One region of the Pseudomonas sp. PL-6 genome, then DNA from elsewhere that is predicted to be linked to it. Evidence: predicted binding sites of a transcription regulator. Region 1 holds the regulator's gene; the other holds the start of a gene.
What was found. The regulator sigma-54, encoded in region 1, starts transcription at its own class of promoters, with help from an activator protein. The targets are predictions, from matches to a motif close to ANTGGCATNNANNTTGCTNT.
Positions count from the first base shown of each region.

Region 2: ACW9UL_RS11225 (CmpA/NrtA family ABC transporter substrate-binding protein) is a predicted target of sigma-54. The motif match lies at 780-799, and genes of this name have one in related genera.

Region 1 is NZ_CM134189.1:4,399,834-4,408,141, reverse strand. It holds gene tldD (metalloprotease TldD) at 1-352, shown strand, start outside; gene yjgA (ribosome biogenesis factor YjgA) at 501-1,019, opposite strand; gene pmbA (metalloprotease PmbA) at 1,154-2,500, shown strand; gene ACW9UL_RS19115 (HPr family phosphocarrier protein) at 2,554-2,826, opposite strand; gene rapZ (RNase adapter RapZ) at 2,841-3,698, opposite strand; gene ptsN (PTS IIA-like nitrogen regulatory protein PtsN) at 3,701-4,165, opposite strand; gene hpf (ribosome hibernation-promoting factor, HPF/YfiA family) at 4,178-4,486, opposite strand; gene ACW9UL_RS19095 (RNA polymerase factor sigma-54) at 4,586-6,079, opposite strand; gene lptB (LPS export ABC transporter ATP-binding protein) at 6,216-6,941, opposite strand; gene lptA (lipopolysaccharide transport periplasmic protein LptA) at 6,941-7,486, opposite strand; gene lptC (LPS export ABC transporter periplasmic protein LptC) at 7,473-8,039, opposite strand; gene ACW9UL_RS19075 (KdsC family phosphatase) at 8,048-8,308, opposite strand, start outside.
Region 2 is NZ_CM134189.1:2,645,061-2,653,368, forward strand. It holds gene ACW9UL_RS11215 (hypothetical protein) at 1-92, opposite strand, end outside; gene ACW9UL_RS11220 (hypothetical protein) at 241-555, shown strand; gene ACW9UL_RS11225 (CmpA/NrtA family ABC transporter substrate-binding protein) at 943-2,226, shown strand; gene ntrB (nitrate ABC transporter permease) at 2,239-3,090, shown strand; gene ACW9UL_RS11235 (ABC transporter ATP-binding protein) at 3,101-3,892, shown strand; gene ACW9UL_RS11240 (polysaccharide lyase family 7 protein) at 3,995-4,684, shown strand; gene ACW9UL_RS11245 (thioesterase family protein) at 4,774-5,217, shown strand; gene ACW9UL_RS11250 (c-type cytochrome) at 5,387-6,829, shown strand; gene ctaD (cytochrome c oxidase subunit I) at 6,854-8,308, shown strand, end outside.

The DNA.
Region 1 (8,308 bases):
CTACATGCTGGCCGGGCAGAGCGACCCGGAGGAGATCATCCGTTCGGTGAAGAAGGGCATCTACTGCGCCAACCTCGGCGGCGGCCAGGTCGACATCACCAGCGGCAAGTTCGTCTTCTCCACCAGCGAGGCCTACCTGATCGAGGACGGCCGGATCACCGCGCCGGTCAAGGGCGCGACCCTGATCGGCAACGGTCCGGAGGCCATGAGCCGGGTGTCCATGGTCGGCAACGATCTGGCCCTGGACAGCGGCGTCGGCACCTGCGGCAAGGACGGCCAGTCGGTACCGGTGGGCGTCGGCCAGCCGACCCTGAAGATCGACGCCATCACCGTCGGCGGGACGGGGGCGTAGGTTGGGTTGAGGAGCCTGCGACGAAGCCCAACAGGGAGCGCGCAGCGCTCCGCCCGACATTCAGCTGCCGGGCCTTTTTCGGCTTGGCGCACATCTGTTGGGCTTCGCTGCGCTCAGCCCAACCTACCGGCGTTACGGATGGAGGTTATCAACGCAGGCCGCGCTGCATTTCGTCCAGTTCGCGGATGTACTTGAACACCTTGCGCGCGGCGGCGGGCGGCTTGTTGTGCGCCGCCTCGTGCTGGGCATGGCGGATCAGCCCGCGCAGGTGCTGGCGGTCGGCGTCCGGGTACTGGCCGATAAAGCCTTCCAGGGCCTCGTCGCCGCCGGCGATCAGGCGGTCGCGCCAACGCTCGAGGGCATGGAAGCGCTCGTTGTATTCGCGGGTGGAGCTGTCCACCTGGTCGAGCATGGCGAGGATCGCCTCGACATCCTGTTCGCGCATCAGCTTGCCGATGAACTGGATATGGCGTTTGCGCGCGGCGTTGGCGGTGTGTTTCGGCGCTTCGGCCAGGGCACGGCGCAGGGCGTCGGTCAGCGGCATCTTGGCCAGCAGGTCCGGCTTGAGCGTGGTCAGGCGCTCGCCGAGTTCCTGCAGGGCATGCAGCTCGCGTTTGACCTGGGATTTACTCTTCTCCAGGGAGAAGTCGTCGAAGGAATCAGACATGGGGCGGGTCCAGTGGGAAACGCCGCCATGATAGCAGTAGGGGCAGCTTCAAGCCGCACGCTTCAAGCGGCAAGATGGGAGCGGACTCGGCTGTTGCTTGTGGCTTGCAGCTTATTTTGAGAATCGGAGTGGTTATGAGTGAAGTAGAGGTGATCGGCCCGCAGGCCCTGCCCCAGTTGCAGGCGCAGGTCGAAGAGATTCTCGCCGAGGCCAAGCGCCAGGGCGCCAGCGCCTGCGAGGTGGCGGTCTCCGTCGGCCAGGGACTGTCCACCACGGTGCGTCAGGGCGAGGTGGAAACCGTCGAGTTCAATCGCGATCAGGGCTTCGGCATCACCCTCTACGTCGGCCAGCGCAAGGGCTCGGCGAGCACCTCGGCCACCGGCAGCGCGGCGATCCGCGAGACGGTGGCGGCAGCGCTGGCGATTGCCGGGCACGCCAGCGAGGACGAATGCGCCGGCCTGGCCGATGCCGCGCTGATGGCCCGCGAACTGCCCGAGCTGGATCTCTACCATCCCTGGTCGATCAGCCCCGAGCAGGCCGTGGAGCAGGCGCTGGTTTGCGAGGCGGCGGCCTTTGCCGCCGATGCCCGGGTCAACAACGCCGACGGCACCAGCCTCAACACCCACCAGGGCTGCCGCGTCTACGGCAACAGCCACGGCTTCGTCGGCGGTTACGCCAGCACCCGCCACAGCCTGAGCTGCGTGATGATCGCCGGCGGCGAAGGGCAGATGCAGCGCGACTACTGGTACGACGTCAACCGCCAGGGCGAGCTGCTCGCCGACGCCGGCGAGATCGGCCGGCGCGCCGCGCTGCGCGCGGTGAGCCGCCTCGGCGCGCGCCCGGTGCCGACCTGCGAGGTGCCGGTGCTGTTCGCCGCCGAGCTGGCCGGCGGCCTGTTCGGCCACCTGCTGGCGGCGATCTCCGGCGGCAATCTGTACCGCCATTCCTCCTTCCTCGAAGGCGCGCTGGGCCAGCGCCTGTTCCCCGAATGGCTGAGCCTCGACGAGCGCCCGCACCTGCCGCGGGCGCTGGGCAGCGCCGCCTTCGACGGCGACGGCCTGGCCACCTACGCCAAGTCCTTCGTCGACAAGGGCGAGCTGGTGTCCTATGTGCTCGGCACCTATTCCGGACGCAAGCTGGGCTTGCCGAGCACGGCCAACTCCGGCGGCGTGCACAACCTGTTCGTCAGCCATGGCGACGAGGACCAGGTCGCTCTGCTCAAACGCATGGGCCGCGGCCTGCTGGTCACCGAGCTGATGGGCCAGGGCCTGAACCTGGTCACCGGCGACTATTCGCGCGGCGCCGCCGGTTTCTGGGTGGAAAACGGCGAGATCCAGTTCCCGGTGCAGGAGGTGACCATCGCCGGCAACCTGCGCGACATGTTCCGCCAGATCGTCGCGGTCGGCCGCGACCTGGAACGGCGCGGCAATATCTGCACCGGCTCGGTGCTGATCGAGAAGATGACCGTCGCCGGCAGTTGAGATGGGCCGAAACCACAAGGCCACCCGCGGGTGGCCTTGTGGTTTTTGGGGGGTTACTCGCCTTCCTCGAAGTAGTTCTCGATCAGGCCGACCAGCGCGTCCAGCGCCTCGTGATCCTGCTCGCCCTCGGTGTGCAGGTGCACCGGGGTGCCCTTGCCGGCCGCCAGCATCATCACCGCCATGATGCTCTTGCCGTCCACCAGGCTGTCGCTGGAGCGACCGATGCGCACCTGGCAGGGGTAGGTGCTGGCCACGCCGACGAACTTGGCGGCGGCGCGGGCGTGCAGGCCGAGCTTGTTGATGATGGTGATTTCACGGGCTGGCATCGCGGCGGAGTTCCTTAGCTGAGGTCGCGGTGACGCACCTGGACGTTCTTCAGCGGTTTTTTCAGCGCCTGGCTCAGGCGGTTGGCCAGGTATACCGAGCGATGATGACCGCCGGTGCAGCCGATGGCGATGGTGACATAGGCACGGTTGCTGGCGGCGAAGCGCGGCAGCCATTTCTCCAGGTAGGCGAGGATGTCCTGGTACATTTCCTCGACCTCCGGTTGCGCCGCCAGGTAGTCGACCACCGGCTGCTGCAGCCCGGAGAAGTCGCGCAGTTCCGGCTTCCAGTAGGGGTTGGGCAGGCAGCGCGCGTCGAACACCAGATCGGCGTCCACCGGCATGCCGCGCTTGAAACCGAAGGATTCGATCAGGAAGGCGGTGCCCGGCTCAGGCTGACCCAGCAGGCGCAGCTTGAGGCTGTCGCGCAGCTGGTAGAGGTTGAGGTGGGTGGTGTCGATCTTCAGGTCGGCCAGGTCGACGATGGGCGCCAGTACCTGGCTCTCATCGGCGATGGCCTCGGCCAGCGAGCGGTTCTCGTCGGTCAGCGGATGGCGCCTGCGGGTTTCCGAGAAGCGCTTGAGTAGGGTCTCGTCTTCGGCGTCGAGGTAGAGGATGTCGCAGCGGATGTTGCGCTGGCGCACCTGTTCGAGCAGTTCCGGGAAGCGCTTGAGGTGGCTCTGCAGGTTGCGCGCGTCGATCGACACCGCCACCTGCGGCAGCAGCATCTCGGTGTTGAGCAGGGCGCGTTCGGCCAGATCCGGCAGCAGGCCGGCGGGCAGGTTGTCGATGCAGTAGAAGCCGTTGTCCTCAAGTACATCGAGGGCGGTGCTCTTGCCCGAGCCGGAGCGACCGCTGACGATGATCAGGCGCATGCTTATTGACCGTTCTGGGTGTCCACGACCACCTGGTACAGATCCGCGCTGGCCGGGGCCTGGCGCAGACGTTCGCGGACGTCCTGGCGGTCGAGCATGCTGGCGATCTGGCGCAGCAGTTCGAGGTGGGCGTCGGTGGCCGCTTCCGGCACTAGCAGGACGAACAGCAGGTCGACCGGGGCGCCGTCGATGGCGTCGAAGTCCACCGCGGTGTCCAGGCGCAGCACCGCGCTGATCGGCGCGCTGCAGCCGGCCAGGCGACAGTGGGGAATGGCGATGCCGTTGCCGAAGCCGGTGGAGCCGAGCTTCTCGCGGGCGATCAGGCTTTCGAAGATGTCCTGGGCATCCAGGTCGGGCAGGTCGCGTGCCACCAGGTTGGCGATCTGTTCGAGCACGCGTTTCTTACTGCCGCCCGGCACGTTCACCAGGGAACGGCCGGGGGTCAGGATGTTTTCAAGTCGGATCATGGATGGGGAATGTCAGCGGGCCGTGGCGCCTTGCAGGCGTTCGAGCTGCTTTTCCTTGTGCTTGATGAGTTGACGGTCGAGTTTGTCGGCCAACAGGTCGATGGCGGCGTACATGTCTTGGTGTTCGGCGTTGGCGACGACCTCGCCGCCGGCGACGTGCAGGGTAGCTTCGATCTTCTGCTTGAGCTTCTCGACCTCCATGGTCACCTGAACGTTGGTGATCTTGTCGAAGTGGCGTTCCAATCGGCCGAGTTTCTCGCCGATATAGTCACGCAGGGCGTCGGTCACATCCAGCTGGTGTCCACTGATGTTGACTTGCATACCGCTTTCTCCTTGTTGCCTTGTGTAAGAGGCGGGTCCTATACGACCCGCCGCCGGAACACTTTGGCTTGGAAGCGAGAGGCTTCCAATCGATCTGGCCTACATCAGTCGCTTGCGCTCGCTGGAGGGCGCTATGCCGAGGGATTCGCGGTACTTGGCGACTGTCCGACGGGCGACTTGGATGCCTTGTGCCTCCAGTAAACCAGCGATCTTGCTGTCGCTCAACGGCTTTTTCGCGTTTTCTGCGGCAACCAGTTTTTTGATGATGGCGCGGATCGCGGTGGACGAGCATTCGCCCCCCTCGGCAGTGCTGACGTGGCTGGAGAAGAAGTATTTCAGCTCGTAAATGCCGCGCGGGGTGTGCATGAACTTCTGCGTGGTGACCCGCGAGATGGTCGACTCGTGCATGCCCACCGCCTCGGCGATATCGTGCAGTACCAGGGGCTTCATCGCCTCGTCGCCGTAGTCGAGGAAGCCGCGCTGGTGCTCGACGATCTGCGTGGCGACCTTCATCAGCGTCTCGTTGCGGCTCTGCAGGCTCTTGATGAACCAGCGCGCTTCCTGCAGCTGGTTGCGCATGAAGGTGTTGTCGGCGCTGGAGTCGGCGCGTTTGACGAAGCCGGCGTACTGCGGGTTGACCCGCAGGCGCGGCATGGCCTCCTGGTTCAGCTCCACCAGCCAGCGGTCGTTGTGCTTGCGCACGATGACGTCGGGCACCACGTACTCCGGCTCGCTGGACTCGATCTGCGAACCCGGGCGCGGGTTGAGGCGCTGGATCAGGTCGATGACCTGCTTGAGCTCGTCTTCCTTGAGCTTGCTGCGGCGCATCAGCTGGGCGTAGTCGCGGCTGCCGAGCAGCTCCAGGTAGTCGCCGACCACGCGCTGGGTTTCGCTCAGCCAGGGCGTGCCGGCGGGCAGCTGGCGCAGTTGCAGCAGCAGGCATTCGCGCAGGTCGCGAGCGCCGATGCCGGCCGGCTCGAACTGCTGGATGCGGTGCAGCACCACTTCCACCTCGTCCAGCTCGACGTCCAGCTCGGGGTCGAAGGATTCGGCGACTTCCTCGAGGCTTTCTTCCAGGTAGCCGTCGTTGTTGATGCAGTCGATCAGGGTGGCGGCGATCAGTCGATCCTTGTCCGACATCGGCGCCAGATTCAGTTGCCAGAGCAGGTGACTGTGCAGACTCTCGCCATTGGAGGTGCGGGTGGTGAAGTCCCACTCGTCGTCGTCGTTGCTCGGCAGGCTGCTGGCGCTGGTCTGGTAGACGTCTTCCCAGGCGGTATCGACCGGCAGCTCGTTGGGGATGCGTTCGCCCCATTCGCCCTCTTCCAGGTTGTCGACCGTGGGGGTCGTTTCCTGGTAGCTGTCTTCCTTGCTCGGGGTGGGCGCGGCGCTTTCCGCGCCGTCGGCCATGGGGTCGCTGTTGTCGAAGTCGTCGCCGTCTTCCTGGCGCTCGAGCATGGGGTTGGACTCCAGTGCCTCCTGGATTTCCTGTTGCAGGTCCAGGGTCGACAGTTGGAGGAGGCGGATAGCCTGTTGCAGCTGCGGGGTCATCGTCAGCTGCTGGCCCATCTTGAGGACTAGCGATGGTTTCATTGCAGACCTTAATTCACCGGCGGGTTACGCCTTCCACTACAGGGCGCCGCGGCGCCACCAGGAAGCAAATTATATGCCTGAACTTCTCGGCTTTGCCTAGGGCTTGCCATATTTCTGTAGTGAAATAGCGGGCGAGCTACAGGCGGAATTCGTGGCCCAGGTACACCTCTTTCACCGTCTGGTTGGCGAGGATGGTCTCGGCGTCGCCCTCGGCGATCAGCTGGCCGTCGTTGACGATGTAGGCGGTTTCGCAGATGTCCAGGGTCTCGCGCACGTTGTGATCGGTGATCAGGATGCCGATGCCCTTGGTCTTGAGGTGGTGGATGATCTGCTTGATGTCGCCCACCGAGATCGGGTCGACGCCGGCGAAGGGCTCGTCGAGCAGGATGAACTTGGGGTTGGTGGCCAGGGCGCGGGCGATTTCCACGCGGCGGCGCTCGCCGCCGGACAGGCTCATGCCGAGGCTGCCTGAGATGTGGTGGATGTGGAATTCCTGCAGCAGGTTTTCCAGCTCCGCCTGGCGGCCGGCGCGGTCCAGGTCCTTGCGCGTCTCGAGGATGGCCATGATGTTGTCGGCCACCGACAGCTTGCGGAAGATCGAGGCTTCCTGCGGCAGGTAGCCGATCCCGGCGCGGGCGCGGCCGTGCATGGGTTGGTGGCTGACGTCGAGGTCGTCGATGCGCACGCGGCCCTGATCGGCGCGCACCAGGCCGACGATCATGTAGAAGCAGGTGGTCTTGCCGGCGCCGTTGGGGCCGAGCAGGCCGACGATCTGCCCGCTCTCGATGCTCAGGCTGACGTCGCGGACGACCTGGCGGCCCTTGTAGCTCTTGGCCAGGTGTTGGGCTTTGAGAATGGCCATTACTGCTGTGCCTGCTGGTCCGCGGGTTTGTTCTTCGGCTGGATGATCATGTCGATACGCGGGCGCGGCACGCTGACGTTGGTGCCCGTGGCACGGCCGGCGTTGACGATCTGGCGCTGGGTGTCGTAGACGATCTTCTCGCCCTCGAAGGTGTTGCCTTCCTGGATCACCTTGGCCTGGTCGATCAGCACGATGCGTTCGTTGCTGGCGAAATACTGGATGGTCAGGCCGTAGGCCTTGACGATTTCCTTGTCCGCCGCCGGCTTTTGCTCGTAGTAGGCCGGTTTGCCTACCGAGGTGAACACGTCGATGTCGCCGCTGGCGGTCTGGGTGATGGTCACGGTGTCGCCGGTGATCTTCAGGGTGCCCTGGGTGATGATCACGGAGCCGCGGTAGACCGCCACGCCCTGCTTGTCGTCCAGCTCGGCGCTGTCGGCCTGGATGCGGATCGGCTGCTCGCGGTCGGACGGCAGGGCCCAGGCCGCCGCGCTTCCCAATGCGGCGCCGAGGCTGAGAATCAGGGGGAGGGTGTTAACGAACCTCATGCTGGCCTCTTACGTTGGACTGCAGGAGCATCCTGCCGTCGTTCAAGTACGCTTTCATTCCTTGTGCCGTGGTCACCCCGTTGGCCGCGACGATTCTAACGGCTTGCTCGGTCTGCGCATATTCCTTGTCGGGAATCACGGTCATGCGGCTGCTGGTGATGATGGTCGGGCGGCCCTTGGCGTCGGTGCGGGCGACGCGCACGTCGTCGATCAGTTCCACCTCGACGCCGCCGGGGGAGACCTCGGCGCGCTGGCTGGTGACCTTCCACGGCAGTTCGCTGCCGCGGTACAGGTCGAGCTTGGGCATGCTGACCAGGGTGATGTCGCTGGCCTTGACGTGCTCGAGCTTGTCCGCGGTCATGCGGTAGTGCAGCTTGCCGTCGTCCTGGAACTGCACGGTGCGCGCGCCGACCACGTAGAAGTCCACGGCGTTGTCGCTGTCTGCCGGCTGAGCCTGGCGGTCGCCGTCGGGAGCGATGTTCCAGTAGCCGAGCGCCGCGACCACGACGGCGATCAGGGCGAAGATCAGGTAGTTGAGGGCTTTACGCAGCATGCTGTGCTCTACAGGTAGGCGGCTTGGGCCGCATCCAGCGTGCCCTGGGCACGCATGATCAGTTCGCAGAATTCCCGCGCCGCGCCGTCGCCGCCACGCGCTTGGGTCACGCCATGGGCATGCTGGCGGACGAAGGCGTCGGCGCTGGCCACGGCCATGCCCAATCCGACCCGGCGAATCACCGGAAGATCCGGCAGGTCGTCGCCCAGGTAGGCGACCTGCTCGTAGCTTAGGCCCAGTTCGGCGAGCAGGCCGTCGAGCACCACGAG
Region 2 (8,308 bases), 1.8 Mb from region 1:
TAGGCGCCATTGGCCTGCGGCCGTTCGATCTGCGGCTGGGCGCAGCCGCTCAGCACAGCCAATAGCACAATCGTCATCAGCATCTGTTGCATTGCCAATTCTCCTCTCGCAAGGCGTCCACCGTGCGGGGCGGACGGGTCGATGTCGCTGCAGTGGCCTCACTATTCACCAAAACTGTTTATTTGTACAGTATTTTTCGTTTACCCTTGGTCTCTCGAACCAATGCACAGGAGCCGCACCATGCTGGACGTACTGCAGCTGAAACACCGGGTGAACCGCATGCCGCTGGAGCGGGTGCGCGAAATGGTCGAGGAACTGCAGCTCGAGGGCATCGTCACCGAGAACCGCACGCCCTTTAACCGCCAGCACTTCAACACCTGCTTCGCCGAGATCGAGGCGCTGCTGCAGCGCGCCGGCTACCACCGCCAGCTGGATGTGGTCGGCTATCAGGGCCTGGCCTACGCCCTGTTCGACCCGGCGCGCTGGGAGGCGGTGGAAGTGCTGCGCTGGCTGCGCGATTTCGTCGAGGAAGCGCGCGTCCAGCCAGCCTCCTGAGCTCGGCACCTCGAACCAAAACGGCTCAGCGGCGCCCGGCCATGCACGCCATTGGCCCACGAGCGCGCCGGCGCCGGCGGCTGCTGGGCCGCCCGGCAGGCCCCTGCCAATGGCTCCAGCCCATATCCAAGTCATTGATTTCTATCGGCTAGCCATTCGCCAGCTGAGGCCCCTGCGGCACTCGCCGTGCGCTGCCGAGAACGTCAGGGTCTTTGCCTGGAAAAACTGGCAAGCCCCTTGCTACGTCCCTGTCAACCATCCTGCGTAGCACGCCAACGGCGGCGGGCCGAGGATCACGGACAACGGCGTCCGTCAGGCCACCTCCTCTTACCGAGGCGGCCTGGCGTACGCCGTTTTTTGTTTATGTGCCTGACAAGGATTAGCCCCATGACCGAGCGTGATTCGAACAAGCCCCTGGATACCAGCCGCCGCAACTTCCTCAAGCAATCCATTGCCCTCGCCGGTGCCGTTGGCGGCATCGCCGCGCTCGGCCTGTCGGCGCCGGCCTCACTGCGCAGTGCGGCCTGGGCCGCCGGCTCCGACGCACCGGAAAAGGCCGCGCTGAAAGTCGGCTTCATCCCCCTGACCGACTGCGCCTCGGTGGTGGTGGCCGCCACCCAGGGCTTCGGCGAGAAGTACGGCCTGAGCATCACCCCGAGCAAGGAAGCCTCCTGGGCCGGCGTGCGCGACAAGCTCAACACCGGCGAGCTGGATGCCGCCCACGTGCTCTACGGCATGATGTACGGCGCCCAGCTCGGCCTGGCCGGGCCACAGAAGGACATGGCGGTGCTGATGGGCCTGAACCAGAACGGCCAGGCCATCACCCTGTCCAAACAGTTGCGCGACGCCGGTGTGACCAACGGCGCGCAACTGGCCGCGCACGTGAAGAAAGGCGGCAACCCGCTGACCTTCGCCCAGACCTTCCCCACCGGCACCCACGCCATGTGGCTGTACTACTGGCTCGGCAGCCTGGGCATCAACCCCTTGAGCGACGTGAAGACCATCGTCGTGCCGCCGCCACAGATGGTCGCCAACATGCGCGTCGGCAACATGGACGGCTTCTGCGTCGGCGAGCCCTGGGGCGCGCGGGCGATCTTCGACAAGATCGGCTTCACCGCCACCACCACCCAGCAGATCTGGCCGGACCACCCGGAGAAGGTGCTTGGCACCACCCGCGCCTTTATCGAGCAGTATCCCAATGCCGCCCGCGCACTGATCATGGCGGTGCTCGACGCCAGCCGCTTCATCGAGGCCAGCGAGGAGAACCGCAAGAGCACCGCCAAGCTGATTTCCGGCAAGGCCTACGTCAACGCGCCGGTGCAGGTGATCGAACCGCGCTTTCTCGCCCAGTACGAGGACGGCCTCGGCAACAGCTGGCAGGACGAGCACGCCATGGCCTTCTGCAAGGACGGCAGCGTCAACTTCCCCTACCACTCCGACGGCATATGGTTCCTCACCCAGTTCAAGCGCTGGGGCCTGCTCAAGGACGCGCCGGATTACGCCGCCGTGGCGGCGCAGATCAACCAGACCGCGCTCTACGCCGAGGCGGCCGGCGCCCTCAAGCTGGCCGTGCCGAGCAGCCCGCTGCGCAGCAGCACGCTGATCGACGGTGTGGTCTGGGACGGCAGCAACCCGGCCGCCTACGCCGACTCCTTCGCCATCAAAGCCTGATCGGAGGTGACCATGAATGCGCCCCTGAAAACTCCGCTGCCGCAGCTGGCCAAGCCGCGCTTCTCGCCCATGGCCCTGCTGCCCAGCGTGCAAAGCCTCGGCAACGGGCTCAAGGCGGCCATCGCGCCGCTGCTGGGCATCCTCGCCTTCATCGGCCTGTGGGCCCTGCTCGCCCAGCACAGCGAGGGCCTGCCCGGCCCGCTGAGCACCTGGCAGGCCGCCCTGGTGCTGTTCGCCGATCCCTTCTACGACAACGGCCCCAACGACATGGGCATCGGCTGGAACATCCTCAACTCGCTCGGCCGGGTCGGCGTCGGCTTCGGCCTGGCGGCGCTGGTGGGCATTCCGCTGGGCTTCGCCATCGGCCGCTTCGCCTTCCTCGCCGGCATGCTGGCGCCGATCATCAGCCTGCTGCGTCCGGTGTCGCCGCTGGCCTGGCTGCCAATCGGCCTGCTGGTGTTCGAGGCGGCAGGCCCGGCATCGATCTGGGTGATCTTCATCAGCTCGATCTGGCCGATCATCCTCAACACCGCCGCCGGCGTCGCCAGCGTGCCGCAGGACTACCTGAACGTGGCCCGCGTGCTCAAGCTGTCGGAGTTCAAGGTGCTGACGCGCATCCTGTTTCCCGCCGTGCTGCCGCACCTGATGACCGGCATCCGCCTGGCCATCGGCGTGGCCTGGCTGGTGATAGTCGCCGCGGAGATGCTCACCGGCGGCATCGGCCTGGGCTTCTGGGTGTGGGACGAGTGGAACAACCTCAACGTCGAACACATCCTCATCGCCATCATCATCGTCGGCCTGGTCGGCCTGGCCCTGGAGCAGGCGCTCCTGCTGCTGGCCAAGCGCTTCGACTACGCGAATTAAGGAGCCACCCATGGACAAGTTCGTCGAGCTGACCGCCGTCAGCAAACACTTCGACACCAAGAAAGGCCGCTTCCAGGCCCTGGAAGGCGTCAACCTGAGCATCGCCCGCGGCGAGTTCGTCTCGCTGATCGGCCACTCCGGCTGCGGCAAATCCACCGTGCTCAACCTGATCGCCGGCCTGCTCGAAGCCAGCGCGGGCGGGCTGATCTGCAACGGCCGCGAGATCGACGGCCCCGGCCCCGAACGCGCCGTGGTGTTCCAGAACCACAGCCTGCTGCCCTGGATGACCTGCTACGGCAACGTCCACCTGGCCGTGGAGAAGGTCTTCGGCGCACGCGAGAGCAAGGCCCAGCTCAAGGCGCGCACCGAGCAGGCGCTGCAGATGGTCGGCCTCGCCCATGCCATGTACAAGCACCCCAGCGAAATCTCCGGCGGCATGAAGCAGCGCGTCGGCATCGCCCGTGCCCTGGCCATGGAGCCCAAGGTGCTGCTGATGGACGAGCCGTTCGGCGCCCTCGATGCGCTGACCCGCGCCCACCTGCAGGACGAGCTGCTGCGCATCGTCGGCGCGACCCACAGCACCGTGGTGATGGTCACCCACGACGTCGACGAAGCGGTGCTGCTGTCGGACCGCATCGTGATGATGACCAACGGCCCGGCCGCCACCGTCGGCGAGATCCTCAAGGTGGAGCTGGCGCGCCCGCGCGACCGCCTGGCGCTGGCCAATGACGCGCAGTACCACGGCTATCGCGGTGCGGTACTGGAGTTCCTCTACCAGCGCCAGCAGCGCCCGGCCGCCTGACAGACGCGGCAACCGCTCTGGCACGCTGGTCGGAGCGGTTGAACCAATGGCCGAACGGGCACACGAAGAGAGGTTCCCCCAGCCCTCGACCAAGGAAAGCCCGTGCTCGACCTCACCACCTGGAACCTCTCGATCCCCACCGATCCCAGCCCCACCACCGTCAGCACCGCGCGGCTGAACAACGGCTACCAGAGCCAGTACCTGCGCCGCAACGCCGACGGCAGCCTGACCTTCTGGGTGCCGGTCGGCGGCTCCACCACCGCCGACGCCAGCTACCCACGCAGCGAACTGCGCGAGACGCAGAGCGACGGCAGCCTGAGCAACTGGCTGCACGCCAGCGCCGACAGCTACCTCAGCGCGGTGCTGCAGGTCGACCAGGTACCGAGCAAGAACAAGGTGGTGATCGGCCAGATCCACAGCAAGGACGAGCCCGGCAGCCACAACGATCCGCTGCTCAAGCTGCAATACCACTATCGCCGAGGCGTCGGTCGCCTCGAACTGCTGCTGCGCGAAAAACCCGGTGACAGCCAGGTGCAGAACATCCTGCTGGCGGACAACGTGCAGCTGGGCGAGCGCTTCGGCTACGACCTGCGCGTCACCCCCAGCGGCAGGCTCGGCGTCAGCGTGGTCAGCAAGGACGGCGACCAGGGCTCGCTGTACCGCCAGCTCGACCCCGCCTGGAGCACACAGCAGCTGTATTTCAAGGCCGGCGCCTATATCCAGGACAACGAAGGACCGAGCGACGAGGGCGGCCGGGTGACCTTCTTTCATCTGAACAGCCTGCATCGCTGAGGCGTCGCGCCGTCATTGCCGCGGCGAATGACGGCGCCAGCCCCTGTCGCTCGCGTACAATCGCCGCCCCACCTGCGACGAGACGCGCCATGGCCCGCCTGACCCTCGAGTTTCCCGAAGACCAGTACTGCTACAGCACCCACCTCACCGTGCGAGTCACCGATATCAACGGTGCCAACCACCTGGGCAACGACTCGATGATCTCGATGATTTCCGAGGCGCGGGCGCGTTTTCTCTACGAGTTCGGCATCCGCGAGACCGACGGCAACGGCACCGGCATCATCGTCACCGACCTGGCCACCACCTACCGCGCCGAAGCCCATGCCCGCGACCAGTTGCTGTTCGAGGTGGGCGTGATGGACTTCAACAGGTACGGCGGCGACATCACCTTCCGCATCAGCCGTCCGGCCGACGGCACGCTGGTGGCCATGGCCAAGTCCGGCTTCGTGTTCTTCGACTACCGCCAGTCCAGGGTGGTGCCGATGCCGGCGGAGTTCGCCGCCAAGTTCCCGCGGGTCAATCGCCTCGACTGAGTCACCGCGCGCTGCCAGCCCGCGCGGCAGCCCGCGAGGCAGCGCCTATACTGGCCAGTGACGGCTCCCGCGCCGGGGCCGCCGAGCCCTGACGCCGCGATTTGCAACGCCGTTCGCCACCGGCAGGGGCTTTGTGTAGCCAGGCGCGCCCGGAACAGGATGCGGCCCCATGGCGTTTGCAATCGTCTTGATACTGCTGGTGATCGGCTCGCTGCTGTTTCACCTGCTCAGCCCCTGGCAGGCCACCGAGGCGGCGTCCAACTGGGTGTCCATCGACACCGCCCTGCTGATCACCCTGCTCATCACCGGGCTGTTCTTCGTCGCGGTGTGCCTGTTCATGGTCATCGCCATCATCCGCTTCCGCCACAAGGCGGGGCGGCGGGCGGCCTACCAGCCGGAAAGCAAGAAACTCGAGTGGTGGTTGTTCGCCGTTACCAGCCTGGGCATCGTCGCCCTGCTGGCCCCCGGCCTGGTGGTCTACGACGATTTCGTGCGGGTGCCGCAGGAAGCCCGCGAGGTCGAGGTGGTGGCCCAGCAGTGGCAGTGGGCCTACCGTTTCCCCGGCGCGGACGGCCGCCTGGGTCGCTCCGCCATCAAATGGGTCGAGCCGCGCAACCCCTTCGGCCTCGACCCCGGCGACCCGGCCGCGGCGGACGACGTGCTGGTGCAGGGCGGCGAGCTGCGCCTGCCGCTGGATCAGCCGGTCAAGGTGCTGCTGCGCTCCAAGGACGTGCTGCACAACTTCTACGTACCGCAGATCCGCGCCAAGATGGACATGGTGCCGGGCATGGTTTCCTACTTCTGGTTCACCCCGACCCGCCTGGGCAGCTACGAGGTGCTCTGCGCCGAGTATTGCGGCGTGGCCCACTTCAATATGCGCGGACGCCTGATCGTCGAGGAGGCCGAGGCCTTCGAGCAGTGGCTGGCCGGCCAGCCGACCTTCGCCCAGAGCCTGCGCGCCGCGCCGCCGAGCGCCGCCAGCCTGCTGGACAAGGGCCGCCAGCTGGCGCAGAACCTCGGCTGCCTGGCCTGCCACAGCCTCGATGGCAGCGCCAACCTGGCCCCGACCTGGCAGGGCCTGTACGGCAGCACCCGGCAACTGGCCGACGGTAGCAGCCTGCAGGCCGACGAGGCCTACCTGCGCGAATCCATCCTCGCCCCGCAGGCCAAGCTGGTGCAGGGTTTTCCGCCGGTGATGGTGGCCTACCGCTTGAGCGAGGAGGAACTGGCCGCCCTGCTCGCCCTGATCCAGTCGCTAAGCGACAAGGCACCGGCCACCGAGCACGACGCTGCCAGCCCGGCCGAACAAGGCCGCGCGCTGGCCGCCAGCCTCGGTTGCCTAGCCTGCCACAGCCTCGACGGCAGCGCCGGCATCGGCCCGACCTGGCGCGGGCTGTACGGCAGCACCCGGGATTTCGTCGACGGCAGCACGGCCCGGGCCGATGCGGCCTATATTGAAGAGGCGATACGCCAGCCCAACGCCCAGGTGGTGCAGGGCTATGCCGCGATCATGCCGGTCCTGGCCGTCGACGCGGCGCAGCTCGAGGCGCTGACCGCCTTTATCGCCTCCCTCGCCGACGGCTCCGACGAGGCCGCGGATCCCTCGCCCTGACTGCCTGACCAGGAGGATGACGCGATGGCCTATGCGCACCAAGCCGAAAGCACGGCCCTGCATGAGCCGCGCAGCTTCCTGACGCGCTATATCTGGAGCCAGGACCACAAGGTCATCGCCATCCAGTACGCGCTGACGGCGATCTTCGTCGGCCTGATCGCCCTGGTGCTCTCGGGCCTGATGCGCCTGCAGATCGGCTTTCCCGGCAGCCTGGAGTTCATGGACGCCAGCACCTATTACCAGGCCATGACCCTGCACGGCATGATCATGGTCATCTACCTGCTCACCGCGCTGTTTCTCGGCGGCTTCGGCAACTACCTGATCCCGTTGATGGTCGGCGCGCGGGACATGGTGTTCCCCTACGTCAACATGCTCAGTTACTGGTTCTACCTGCTCTCGGTGCTGGTGCTGCTGGCCAGTTTCTTTGTTCCCGGCGGCCCCACCGGCGCCGGCTGGACCCTCTATCCGCCGCAGGCGATCACCGCCGGCACCCCGGGCACCGACTGGGGCATAGTGCTGATGCTGGTGTCGCTGGCGATCTTCATCGTCGCCGCCACCATGGGTGGCCTCAACTACGTGACCACAGTGCTGCAGGCGCGCACCCACGGCATGACCCTGATGCGCATGCCGCTGTCGGTATGGGGCATCTTCATGGCCTCGATCCTTGCCCTGCTGGCCTTCCCGGCGCTGCTGGTCAGCGCGGTGATGATGCTGTTCGACAGCCTGCTCGGCACCAGCTTCTTCATGCCGGCGATCATCTCCCTTGGCCAGCCGCTGGAGCACGAGGGCGGCAGCCCGATCCTGTTTCAGCACCTGTTCTGGTTCTTCGGCCACCCGGAGGTGTACATCGTCGCCCTGCCCGCCTTCGGCCTGGTCTCCGACCTGATCAGCACCCACGCGCGCAAGAACATCTTCGGCTACCGCATGATGGTCTGGGCCATAGTCGCCATCGGCGTGCTGAGCTTCGTGGTGTGGGCGCACCACATGTACGTCAGCGGCATGAACCCCTACTTCGGCTTCTTCTTCGCCATCACCACGCTGATCATCGCCGTGCCCACCGCGCTGAAGGTGTACAACTGGGTGCTGACCCTGTGGCAGGGCGACATCCACCTGACCGTGCCCATGCTGTTCGCCCTGGCCTTCATCCTCACCTTCCTGGTCGGCGGCCTGACCGGGCTGTTCCTCGGCAACGTGATAGTCGACATCCCGCTGTCGGACACCTATTTCGTGGTCGCCCACTTCCACATGGTCATGGGCGTGGCGCCGATCCTGGTGGTGTTCGGCGCCATCTACCACTGGTACCCGAAGATCACCGGGCGGCTGCTCGACGACCGCCTCGGCCAGCTGCATTTCTGGATCACCTTCCTCGGCACCTACGCCATCTACTTCCCCATGCACTACCTGGGTTTTCTCGGCATGCCGCGGCGCTACTACGCCTTCGACGGCTACGAATTCATTCCGCAGTCGGCGCAGGACCTC